4 regions of the Clostridium sp. FP1 genome follow, and region 3 is predicted to be linked to each of the others. Evidence: riboswitches for the same ligand, from Rfam matches in the RefSeq annotation. Region 3 holds a riboswitch; each other region holds the start of a gene.

Region 1 (3,192 bases), 3.8 Mb from region 3:
CATCTTGATTAACATAAAGAATTCCACCCTCAACCTTTGTTTCTGGTCCAAACTGAATATCTTTAATAAATATGTTTCCTATTTCTAGACGCAAAACAATCACCTCCTATGATATTAAGTATATATATCTAATAGCTTATAGCTTTTTTACTATAAGCTTTAGTACCAAATTATAATGTATTATAATAATCTTTTATAAAGTTTTCTACATCATCTAATGAAGAAATTTTATCTGGTGTTATTGTAGCTGCTTTTTCTCCACCCTTATATAAAATCATTGTTGGAAGTCCTAAAACTCTTTGAGCTATAGCTGTTCTCCTTGCTCCACCAATGTTTAAAGAAGCGAATTTAATTTTATCTGAAAATTTTTCTTCTAGGGCATGAACTCCTGGCATAAGTTCTATGCAGATTTCACATTTATCTCCCCAAAAATCTACAAATACTGGTTTTTCAGATTGTAATACTTCTGCTTCAAAATTTTCTTTATTTAATTCTACCATTACTAATGACCTCCTAAAATTTTAATTGTAATTGTTTCATATATATATATTTAAAAGAATTATGCCTTTTATTTAAAAGGATAATACCCTTTATATAAGCTAATTAAATTTATCTTCAATGTAATGTTCAGCATGAGTCGCTGCTATTGCACCATCTGCCGCTGCTGTAATTACTTGTCTTAATAATTTTTCTCTTATGTCTCCCGCTGCATATACCCCTGGTATATTAGTTCTCATCTCTTCATCAGTAATAACGTCGCCTCTCTCCGTCATATTAATCATACCTTTAAACAATTCTGAAATTGGAAGATATCCTACAAATACAAAACATCCATCTACTTTTAAATCACTGAGTTCTCCAGTTTTAACATTTTTTAAAACTAAACCTTCTAAAATTTCTTCGCCCTTAGCTTCCTGCACTACTGTATCCCAAATAAACTTAATTTTTGGGTTTTTAAAAGCTTTTTCTTGAAGTGACTTAGCACCACGAAGTTCATCTCTTCTGTGTATTACTGTAACACTTTCACCAAATTTAGCTAAGTATATAGCTTCAGACAACGCTGAATCTCCGCCTCCTAGCACTGCAATATCTAAATCTGTAAAAAAGTCAGCATCGCAAGTTGCACAATAAGAAACACCTTTTCCTCTTAGTTCAATTTCATTTTTAAATCCACCAAGTCTTGGGTATGCTCCTGTAGCAATTATAATTGTTTTGGCTTTATAAGTTTCTTTATTACACTTGATTACTTTAATATCTCCTTCAAGTTCAACTTCAACAACTTCTTCTTTAACAAATTGTGTTCCAAATTCTTCTGCTTGCTGCTTCATTCTTTTACTTAATGTTGTCCCTGTACATTCTTCAATGGAACCTGGGTAATTATCTAATTCATCTGTTGTAGTCGCTTGTCCACCAAATTTTGCTCTTTCTATTATTAAAGTATCCATTCTTGATCTTGATGCATAAAGTCCAGCAGATAATCCGGCAGGACCTCCACCAATAATTATAGTATCATAAATATGTTCCATAGCTATATCCTCCTTATTTTTCATATGTCTAATTTATTGCATGATCTATTAAATCAAAATCTATAAGTTGAAAATCCAACAATATCTTTTCATTCCACTGAGGCGTTTTAAAATCTTTTAAGAATTTCTCTGTGGTCATAATGCTCTCTTCTATTATAGATAACGATTGCAAGTCAACTCCACTTAATTTTTCTTTTGATATACAAATAGTTCTATAAGGCGTTTCATTCGGCTTTATACTGCTCATTAAAGGATGGGTTAATAATTTATGACCTACATGGATATTATCCCTAACTTTTCTCAAAATATCCATCATGGTTCCTTGAATAAATACTACCTTATATTTAATCTCAAATTTTTCTTTTGACATTGGATTATTTGTTACAATAATTAATGGTTCTATCAATTAATGCCCTCCTTATAGTTCTCTAGGATAAAACAACTGTTAATTGTTATCCCACCCACATAAAACACATTTTAGCACAACAAAAAAGACAGATATAAAAGCCCCTTGTGCCCTTATACTCTGTCTTTTAACCTGAGAGGTTTACTCCGTCGGTGCCATTCGCTTTCCAGAGGTATGTCCATTTTCGGTACCTTTTGCCTGAGAGATTCATGTTGCATAGGCTGCAATACTTACTCCTTCGGCTATCTTAAAAGGGTTAATTTTTTACATTAAAAAATTTATCCCGTGATAATTTAAGATCATCTCCCTAAAACATCATCCATTTCAATATTAAATTATTTCTGTAAATCTATCACATATTTACAGTATACACTATTTTTTTCACATTAACCATAATGTTTAGAATATTAACTATTTTAATTATCTATAGTTGTGATTTATATATCAAATAGTTTGTTATTTTTTTATCATTTGCAAAGCAGATTAAATATCTTTGTGAAACCGATTAAATAATACTATAATTTCATTTAATTAAATATATATATACATTTTTTAGTCTCATAACTCTTTATTGTTATAGTTTTAACCTTATCCATTTTATCCCTCCTTGCTTCCCTATGGGATGATATAACAATTATTAATTACTAAATACTCTAGCATATAAAAAAAATAACTAGTATATATACTAGTTATTTTAGGCTTCCTTATTTCATCTCGGGAAACCCAACTTGCCTAAGAGCTTCATATGTTGTAATAGCAACAGTATTAGAAAGATTGAGGGACCTAGTAGTTGTATTTATCATAGGTACTCGTATACACCTTTCAGGGTCACTATTCCGAACACTATCTGGAAGTCCTGATGACTCACGCCCGAATATTATAAAATCACCTTTTTTATATTCTACTTCTGAATATAATTTTGAAGCCTTTGTTGTAGAATAGTAGAAGGTTGCATCTTTATATTTTTCCCTAAGTGCCTCATATGAATCATGTATCTCAAGGTCTAAAAACGGCCAGTAATCGAGTCCTGCTCTCTTAAGTTGTTTTTCATCTAAACTAAATCCTAATGGTTTTATAAGATGAAGTTTGCAGTCAGTAAGCACGCAAGTTCTTCCAATATTCCCAGTATTCTGCGGTATTTCCGGTTGAAATAAAACTATATTTAAATTCATAAATTACTCCTCCTTGCACTTCTAAGCAGTACAACATTATTATTAATAATTTTGCTCCAATGACATAAGTATATACTGTCATATTACC
Region 2 (3,192 bases), 3.5 Mb from region 3:
AAAGAGATATAGAGTATAGAAGTTCTCCTCCGCGCCTTGTAAAAGAACTCTACACTAGAAATTTGATTAAGAAATTCTAATCTTTTGCAAATATAAAATCCCCTAGCGCTCACACTCAGCGTCCTGCTTCGGGTTCGCTAGCCTGCACTTCCTGTGCAGGCTCACGGAAACTTTATATTCGCAAAAGAAGAATTTCTAAATGGAATTTCAATAGTTTTTTCGTTTCTTATTGCAAGTCATTTTGGAGAAATTTCATACTTACTATTTATCTACTATTTTAAGCGTACAGCTGACAGACATAACTATAACGAAAGAAGCACAGGAATTAACCTGTGCTTCTTTCGTTATAGTTATTATCAATCCATTAGACCGTTAGGAAAAGTATATATTATGTAAATTGCAATTGTAATAATATATACTTTTCTGTTTTTATTTCTTTTTCTTAATATACCAATATACAGGCAATCCAATTAAAGTTATTGCAAGTCCTATAAGTGCGTTTGAAGTATCAGTCATAAGCGTACTTACTAGGATATATATACCTCCGATAATTCCGATGAGTGGAATTATTGGATATAGTGGTACTTTATAAGGTCTATCTAAATCTTTATGTTTTGTTCTTAATATAAATATACCAGCTACCGCCATTGTGAAGAAAATCCATAAAACAAAGGTTACAAGGTTAGTTAATTTATCAAAAGAACCGCTAAATACATATAAGCAAGCAATTACTACTTCGAATACAAAAGCGTTTAATGGAGTTTGATACTTTTCATTAACTTTTCCGAGGAATTTATCAAAAGGTAAGAGTTTATCCTGCGCCATTGCAAAAGGTATTCTAACTCCTGTCATTAGGTAACCATTTAATGTTCCAAAGATTGAAATTAATATACCTGCAGCGATAAATAAGGAACCAGATTTTCCGAATAAAACTGTTGCAGCATCAGAAGCCACTTTATTAGAACTTATAACAGCTGTTATAGGAACTATGTTTATAATTGCTAAATTAAATAGTACATACACTATTATAATAACCACTAACCCAAAAATTATTGATTTTGGTATGTCTTTTTTAGGGTTTTTAAGTTCTCCTGCTATATTACCTACACCTACCCAGCCATCATAAGCCCATAGTGTTCCAAGCATAGCGGCTCCAAATCCAGCACCAGCGGCTGCATTCCCTACAGGTAAAGAAAAACTGTGAGCTGTTCCTTTTATAAGGCCTAAAGCAATAATAATAAAAATTGGAATTAATTTTGCAATAGTTGCAACAAACTGAATTTTACTACCAAGTTTTGTTGATATAACGTTTGCAGTTGTAATAATAAATAACATTAATATTGCAAATAGTTTTTGTTGTATTGAATTCATAGGTACAAAATTAGTTGCTTGAGTTGCCAGGACTATTGCGAGTGCAGCAGCTGCTCCAGGTACATAAATAACAGTTTGTACCCAACCAAATAAAAATGCGACTTTTTCTCCATAAAGTTCTTTGAGATATATAAATACACCTCCGGTTTTTGGAATAGCTGCTGCTATTTCAGCTATAGTAAGAGCGGAAGCCATAGTTATAATACCACCGGCTACCCAAGCAAGTATTCCCAGGGTTGGAGAGCCCGCGTTTTTAAAGACAATGGAAGGTTTAAAGAAAATTCCTGAACCTATAACCATACCTATAACTAGAGTAATGGCTTCTAGTAAACCGATTTCTTTCTTTAGTGTTTTTGGTGAATTATTGATAGAATTTAGTTTTTTTGATGTTTCCAAAATAAATCATCCTCTCTTTTGTTAGCCTTGGAGTAATAGAAAATTGGTATTAATTAAAGACTTCAGAAGATTATTAATTAGTATGCTAGGCTTTCCTTCAAAAAAGTCATTAAAATATATAAAAACAGGGAGTAAAAGGGCGAGAAAAACAATGCCTTTTTACTCCCTGTCCTTTTATCTGAAAGTTTCATTAGATGATCATCTAAGTTGCTCCGTTGATGCCACATTTAAGTAGTCTCTCCAGGGGTATGTCAAATTATTGTACAAGGCGTAGTAAAACAGTAATTAGTCTGTTTTTTAGATGCCTAATACCTGAAAGTTTCAAAATAAACCACAAGCATAGATTTATTTCTTTCTTCTACGGTTACCCAATGCGGATATCTCCAATAATTATCATCCATAAATATAAATTTTATTATTTCTATATTATTTTAATAGGAAATTAAAATTTAGTCAACAAGATTTTTTTAGAATATTATTCTTTAAAAAGGAATCCTTTAGACTATTGGTTTTATAGTTTAAAGGTGTAAAATATAAATGTCCTAAAGCATACAATTTAAAATATTTTCTACAGCAGTATTTGAAAATTTGCAGTAAAATTTGAAGCGTTTTTTTTGTATGCGTCGTCTAATAAGTGAAAGAGTATAAATTTGTATGGGACATTAATAGATTTTATATTTAAATTACAATGTTGGAGGGATTATTATGAAATTCACAAAGAAAACAATAGCCATATTAACTTTAGGGGTGTTTATAAGTGGGAATTCTATGTTAGCATCTGCGAATACTATGAGCAGTCTGAAGAATGATACTAGCTTAAAGATTCAAGCAGTTAGTGAGAAGAATTCACAAAGTGAGAAGAAACCACAAATATTTTTCACAAGCACAGAGGGGATAGTTTCAGATGTACAAGCATCTGAAAGTAAATCTCGATTTACTATAAAAAATAATAAATCAAATAATGATAAGATTATACTAAATGTAAATGATGCTACTGAGATAATAAGTGCAATAGATGGTAAAAAATTAAGTTTAACGGACATTAAAGATGGAGTAAAAGTTAAAGTTTATTATGGACCTGCTGTTACTGCCAGCATACCACCAATGAGTACTGCTAATATGATAATAGTAGAGCAAGGTGAGGAAGAGTCTGGATCATGCAATTATGGAATAATTACTGATGTTTCTTTAATGAAAGAAAATAAAGAAATCACGGCACTTATGAAGGGTGAAATAGATACTAATCTTATCATAAGTGAAAAAACAGAAGTTGTAGATAGTAAAACTGGTAAAGTGGTAAGCTATAAAGATATCAAAAAAGGAACTAGAGTTATAGCATATTATAATATTACTACTATGAGCATGCCACCTATAGCAACTCCTAAAAAAGTTGTTATACTGTCTAACCAAAAGGATAAAGAATTA
Region 3 (3,192 bases):
CAAAGTTGGCGTAAATGTTGATAAACATATAAATATAAAAGTATATAAGTATAAAAACATATGATTCTATATATAAATAGGGGGGAAATATAATGAATAGATTTACACTACCAAGAGACATTTATTTTGGAGAAAATTCATTAGAAGTTTTAAAAACTATAAAGGGTAAAAAAGCAGTAATAGTTACTGGTGGAAGCTCTATGAAAAAATTCGGATTTTTAGATAAGGTTGAAGAGTATTTAAAAGAAGCAGGAATTGAAGTTAAGCATATTACTGGAGTAGAACCAGATCCATCAGTAGAAACAGTTATGAATGGTGCAAAAGTAATGAGAGAATTTGAGCCAGACTTAATAGTATCAATTGGTGGGGGCTCACCAATTGATGCAGCAAAAGCAATGTGGATTTTCTATGAATATCCAGAATTTACTTTTGAACAAGCGGTTATACCTTTTGGTCTTCCAGAACTAAGACAAAAAGCTAAATTTATAGCTATACCATCAACTAGTGGAACAGCAACTGAGGTTACAGCATTTTCAGTAATTACCGACTATAAAGCAAAAATAAAATATCCACTAGCAGATTTCAATTTAACACCAGATATAGCAATAGTTGATCCTGCACTGGCTCAAACAATGCCACCTAAATTAGTAGCGCATACAGGCATGGATGCATTAACTCATGCAATTGAAGCTTATGTAGCAGGACTTCATTCAAGCTTTTCAGACCCATTGGCAATGCAAGCTATAACTATGATTAGAGAAAATTTATTAAAGTCCTTTGAAGGAAATGAGCAGGCAAGAAATGAAATGCACATTGCGCAATGCTTGGCTGGAATGGCATTCTCAAATGCACTACTAGGAATTGCTCATAGTATGGCACACAAAACAGGTGCTGTATTACATATCCCTCATGGCTGCGCAAATGCAATATTTCTTCCATATGTTATAGATTTCAACAAAAAAGCTTGTGGAGATAGATATGCGGCTATTGCAAGAAGCTTAAGTTTAAGTGGAAATACGCAAGATGAATTAATAGATTCATTAACTAATATGATAAGAGATTTAAATAAAGTTATGAATATACCATGTTCTTTAGCTGAATATGGAATAACTAAAGAAGAATTTGAAGCAAATGTAGATTTTATGGCTGAAAATGCTATAAAAGATGCATGCACAGGATCTAACCCAAGATCAATAAATGTGGATGAAATGAAAAAAGTATTTACTTGCACATTTACAGGAGAAAAAGTTAATTTTTAGACTTAAATGATTAGAATACAGTAATATAAAATAAATTTGCAATTTTAAAAGATAATTTTAAGTTGCAAATTTATGCTATTTTTATGCTACTTATAGAAAAAACAAATAGGAGATAGGCTAGTTTATGTTGACTATATACGTAGAAAGACTTAAACTATAAATGTAATTTAATATGGGTGGATGATAATTGTTGGAGATATCCCATATATTTTGGGGTAACCGAAGAAGAAACGAGTAAATTTTGCTAAGAATTACTCGGAAGCTTTCAGGTAGAGTACAATAATTGGACATGTCCCTGGAGAGATCCATTTAATATGGGCATCGAAGAAGAAACTCAAATAGGTTACTATTTTGAGGAAACTTTCAGATAAAAGGACAGGTAGTGAATAGCATTAGTATTTCTATGCTCTTTACTGCCTGTCTATTTACTTTAGGTATCTAAACAAAGATGCCTTGCAATCGTTTTACTAATAAATATGTTGCAAAAAAATTAAATATAAAATCATAGATGAATATGGAGGAATAAAAATGTATAAAATCATTGAGAAAAGAGCATTAGCACCTCAAATATTTTTAATGGATATTGAGGCGCCAAGAGTAGCTAAATCAGCAAAACCAGGTCAATTTGTAATTATCAAAATGGACGAAAAAGGTGAAAGAATACCACTCACAATCTCTGACTATGATACTAAAAGAGGTACAGTTACTATTGTAGTTCAAACAATAGGCTGTTCAACAAAAGAAATGGAAAATTATGAAGTTGGGGACTCGTTTTTAGATTTTGTAGGACCACTTGGACAAGCATCAGAATTAATGAGTGAAAGCATTGAAGAACTAAAGAATAAGAAAATTATTTTTATAGCAGGTGGACTTGGAACAGCTCCAGTTTATCCTCAAGTTAAATGGTTAAATGAGCAAGGTGTAAAAGCAGATGTAATAATAGGCGCAAAGGCTGAAGAATATGTGATTATGGAAGAAGAAATGAAGAGTGTAGCAGGCAACGTTTATCCATGTACTGATGATGGTTCTTATGGATATAAGGGACTTGTTACAAATAAATTAAAAGATTTAGTTCAAAATGAAGGCAAAAAATACGATTTAGTTATTGCCATTGGACCAATGATAATGATGAAATTTGTTTGTAAATTAACTGAAGAACTTGGAATAACAACTATTGTAAGTATGAACCCTATTATGGTAGATGGCACGGGAATGTGTGGAGCTTGCAGACTTACTGTAGATGGTGAAACTAAGTTTGCCTGTGTAGATGGCCCAGAATTTGATGGTCATAAGGTTAATTTTGAAGAAGCAATGCGAAGACAAACAATGTACAAAACGCAAGAAGTTTCTAAAAATGAAGGCATTAAACCAGGCTGTGGATTAGGAGGTACTAAATAATGAGTAAAATGAATAGAGTGAAAATAGCAGAACAAGATCCGAAAATAAGAGCAACTAATTTCGAAGAAGTATGTCTAGGTTATACAGAAGATGAGGCAGTTGAAGAAGCTGCAAGATGCTTAAACTGTAAAAATCCAAAGTGCGTTACTAAATGTCCTGTAGCCATAGATATTCCTGGGTTTATTCAACATGTTAAGAAAAGAGAATTTGAAGAGGCAGTTAAAGTAATAGCAAAATATAGTGCATTACCAGCTGTTTGTGGAAGAGTCTGTCCACAAGAAACTCAATGCGAAAGCAAATGTATACTTGGAATAAAGGGAGAAGCTGTAGCTATAGGTAAACTTGAAAGATTTGTAGGTGACTATTCAAGAGCACATAATGTTGATATTTCACAAACAAAGCCTAAAAATGGTAAAAAAGTTGCTGTAATAGGAAGTGGCCCAGCTGGACTTACATGTGCAGGGGATTTAGCTAAAGATGGATATGATGTAACTATTTTTGAAGCACTTCATGAAGCTGGTGGAGTTTTGGTGTA
Region 4 (3,192 bases), 3.0 Mb from region 3:
TATGATAATGTAGGACTCATGGTTGGGGACAGTGATGCAACGGTTACGAAAATTTTAATTGCATTAGATTGTACAATAGATGTAATTTCAGAAGCTGTGGATAGTGGATGCAATTTTATATTGATCCATCATCCTCTTCTTTTTGTTAAACCTAAAACTATTACCAGGGATACTTTGGTAGGTAGAAAAATTATTGAGCTAATCAGTAATGGGATAAATGTGTATGCTAGTCATACAAATTTAGATTCTGCATGCGGTGGGTTAAATGATATTGCCACTGAGATTTTAGGGTTTAATAAATACAAGATTATTCAGCCATCAAAAAATTATAATTGCTCTGAAGGTCATTCTGGAATTGGTAGATTAGTTTGCTTAGATGAACCTATTATGCTGGGGAAATTATGTGAAAATGTAAAGAAAACATTTAAAGCGGAAGCTATAAGATATGTAGGCCATCATAATGATTTAATTAAAACTATTGCTATTATAAATGGCAGTGGAGAAGACTTTTTTTATGATAGTATAAAATTAGGTGCAGATTGCATTATTACAGGGGATACTAAGTATCACGGTGCTTGCGATTTAAAAGAGGAACATATAGCTTTAATTGATGCTGGACATTTTGCAACAGAGTGGATACCTCTACAAATATTTGGAGAAAAACTTAAAAAACAATTGATACAAGATGGGTATGATAATGAGGTTATAGTTTCTCAAATATCCCAGGATCCATATAAAACTATGTAGTATAAAATACCATTTGCATTTAAGCGAGTATTATGGTATTATTATTTTGCGAGTAAGTCAGACAATCGCTGCGCAGTATTGCGGAGAGGAAAGTCCGAGCTCCATAGGGCAAGGGTGCTGGGTAACTCCCAGTGAAGGCGACTTTAAGGAAAGTGCAACAGAGATATACCGCTAAAGGTATTCTAGTAGTTTAGCTTGCTAAATATTTGAATATACTAGCAAGGATGGAAAGGCGAGGTAAGAGCTCACCAGCGCAATGGCGACTTTGCGGCTATGTAAACCCCACCTGGAGCAAGATCGAATAGGAGAACATCATGAGACTGCCCGTCTCGTTCTCGGGTGTATCGCTTGAGCTTATTGGTAACAATAGGCCTAGATAGATGATTGTCTAATACAGAACTCGGCTTATAGGCTTAATCGTACCAATAGAAAACATTCACTTTATAGTGGGTGTTTTTTTTATTGTATAGAAAAGTGTAATTTTAAAATATATTAAATTTAAATATGTAGAATAATGTATATACAGTTGTATATATATATGTTATAAATTAAAAAAAAAGAGAAATTTAAATTATTTTGTAAAATAAATGAAATAAAGATGAAAATATGGTATAGTAGTGTAAATGATTACAAATTAATAATTTTGGATGAAAATATTAGGAGAGAGATGTATAAGAAATTAAGTTTAAAAGCAATTCAACAATTAAAGCTTAATCCATAACATCCACCGAAGAAGTTAAGCTTTCAGGTATCCATTTGGAAAAGTACTAATATTGGACAAACCTCTGGAGAGACTTTTATAGCACCGAAGGAGAAAGCTAAACCTTATTTAATTACATATTCTATGTGATTGAGTGCTGGAATAGTGAAGCTCTCAGGTAAAAGGACAGGGTTATTTGCAAAAGGTCATTTTATTTTGATCTCTATTTTAGTGTGCTTTAAAAGTATAATAGTCTCACAGTATATTAATTGGTATAATTTTTTTTATGCAAAAATTAAATAACTAGAAGGGGCGTGTATTTATGGACTTGTTATCAATTATTAAAGACATTAACGGTGTTTTGTGGGGGTATGTATTAATATTTTTATTATGTGGTACTGGAATTTACTTTACAGTAACTCTAAAATTTGTCCAAGTCAGAAGATTTAAAGATGCATTTAAACAGACTTTTGGTGGAGTTAAATTTGGGCATAAAGCAGGAGAGGACGGAATGTCATCCTTTCAAGCCATGACAACTTCAATAGCGGCTCAAGTAGGAACAGGAAATTTAGCAGGGGCTGCAACGGCTATAGTATCAGGAGGACCAGGGGCAATATTTTGGATGTGGCTAAGTGCTTTCTTTGGAATGGCAACTATTTTTGCAGAAGCGGTGCTTGCTCAAAAATATAAAGAAAAAGTTGACGGCGAGATGACAGGAGGACCTGCTTATTATATTAGTAAAGGTCTTGGAAGCAAAAAGCTAGCAGCATTTTTTTCAGTAACTATAATAATTGCCTTGGGATTTATAGGTAATATGGTACAATCTAATTCAATAAGTGCAGCAATAAGCTCAAATACTAATGTTCGAATTATCATGGGCATTATAGTTGCAGCCTTAGCTGGTATGATTTTTATTGGGGGAGTAGGCCGTATTGCAGCCTTTACTGAAAAAGTAGTTCCATTTATGGCTTTGTTTTATATATTGGGAAGCGTAATAATCATTATAATGAATATTGCTAATTTAGGACCAGCATTTAAAATGATTTTTGTAGGAGCTTTTAACCCTCAAGCTGCTACTGGTGGTTTAATTGGAGTAGGAGTAAAAGAAGCTATGAGATACGGTATTGCAAGAGGATTATTCTCTAATGAAGCGGGAATGGGATCAACACCACATGCACACGCACTTGCAAAGGTTGCTCATCCAGCTCAGCAGGGCCTTGTTGCAATAGTATGTGTATTTATTGATACCTTTATAATTTTAACATTAACTGCAATGGTTATATTAACTACTGGGGCAATGGATGGAAAAACTACTGGTATAGCTTTAACTCAAAAAGCTTTTGTTAATGGAATGGGAAGTATTGGTGGTCCATTTGTAGCTATAGCATTATTCTTCTTTGCTTTTTCTACAATAGTAGCTTGGTATTTCTTTGGAGAAGCCAATGTTAAATACTTATTTGGGAAAAAAGCATTAACATTATATAGATGTTTAGTTCTTGTATTTATAGTATTAGGTGCAGCATTAAAGGTTGACCTAGTTTGGGAACTAGCAGATACTTTCAATGGATTAATGGTTATACCAAATCTAATTGCATTGTTAGGACTTTCAGCGTTAGTTAAAAAGACATTGAAAAATTACGAAGATGATTTTGAAAAGAAAAACTAAATTTAGTAATATATTTTTTAGAATAAAACAGGATGGCATATTTGTGCCATCCTGTTTTTGCATTATATTTATATTATAA

Evidence for each region. Region 3 has a riboswitch for glycine ahead of G9F70_RS03110 (sulfide/dihydroorotate dehydrogenase-like FAD/NAD-binding protein). Riboswitches for the same ligand answer to the same signal wherever they lie in the genome.
Region 1: it holds a riboswitch for glycine, as region 3 does, so the genes downstream of both, G9F70_RS21155 (GrdX family protein) here and G9F70_RS03110 (sulfide/dihydroorotate dehydrogenase-like FAD/NAD-binding protein) in region 3, are expected to answer to the same signal.
Region 2: it holds a riboswitch for glycine, as region 3 does, so the genes downstream of both, G9F70_RS19930 (APC family permease) here and G9F70_RS03110 (sulfide/dihydroorotate dehydrogenase-like FAD/NAD-binding protein) in region 3, are expected to answer to the same signal.
Region 4: it holds a riboswitch for glycine, as region 3 does, so the genes downstream of both, G9F70_RS17600 (alanine/glycine:cation symporter family protein) here and G9F70_RS03110 (sulfide/dihydroorotate dehydrogenase-like FAD/NAD-binding protein) in region 3, are expected to answer to the same signal.

What each region holds. Positions count from the first base shown of each region.
Region 1 covers NZ_JAAMNJ020000001.1:4,441,810-4,445,001, forward strand. Annotated here, with positions in the region: gene G9F70_RS21140 (glycine/sarcosine/betaine reductase component B subunit) at 1-94, opposite strand, end outside; gene G9F70_RS21145 (thioredoxin family protein) at 171-500, opposite strand; gene trxB (thioredoxin-disulfide reductase) at 600-1,526, opposite strand; gene G9F70_RS21155 (GrdX family protein) at 1,555-1,932, opposite strand; glycine riboswitch at 2,108-2,251, opposite strand; gene G9F70_RS21160 (tRNA (cytidine(34)-2'-O)-methyltransferase) at 2,637-3,104, opposite strand.
Region 2 covers NZ_JAAMNJ020000001.1:4,139,606-4,142,797, reverse strand. Annotated here, with positions in the region: gene pepF (oligoendopeptidase F) at 1-12, shown strand, start outside; gene G9F70_RS19930 (APC family permease) at 430-1,767, opposite strand; glycine riboswitch at 1,924-2,021, opposite strand; gene G9F70_RS19925 (hypothetical protein) at 2,473-3,192, shown strand, end outside.
Region 3 covers NZ_JAAMNJ020000001.1:599,317-602,508, forward strand. Annotated here, with positions in the region: gene G9F70_RS03105 (iron-containing alcohol dehydrogenase) at 93-1,259, shown strand; glycine riboswitch at 1,545-1,648, shown strand; gene G9F70_RS03110 (sulfide/dihydroorotate dehydrogenase-like FAD/NAD-binding protein) at 1,788-2,657, shown strand; gene gltA (NADPH-dependent glutamate synthase) at 2,657-3,192, shown strand, end outside.
Region 4 covers NZ_JAAMNJ020000001.1:3,598,822-3,602,013, reverse strand. Annotated here, with positions in the region: gene G9F70_RS17610 (Nif3-like dinuclear metal center hexameric protein) at 1-747, shown strand, start outside; RNA gene rnpB (RNase P RNA component class A) at 797-1,171, shown strand; gene G9F70_RS27070 (hypothetical protein) at 1,346-1,468, shown strand; glycine riboswitch at 1,523-1,647, shown strand; gene G9F70_RS17600 (alanine/glycine:cation symporter family protein) at 1,770-3,113, shown strand.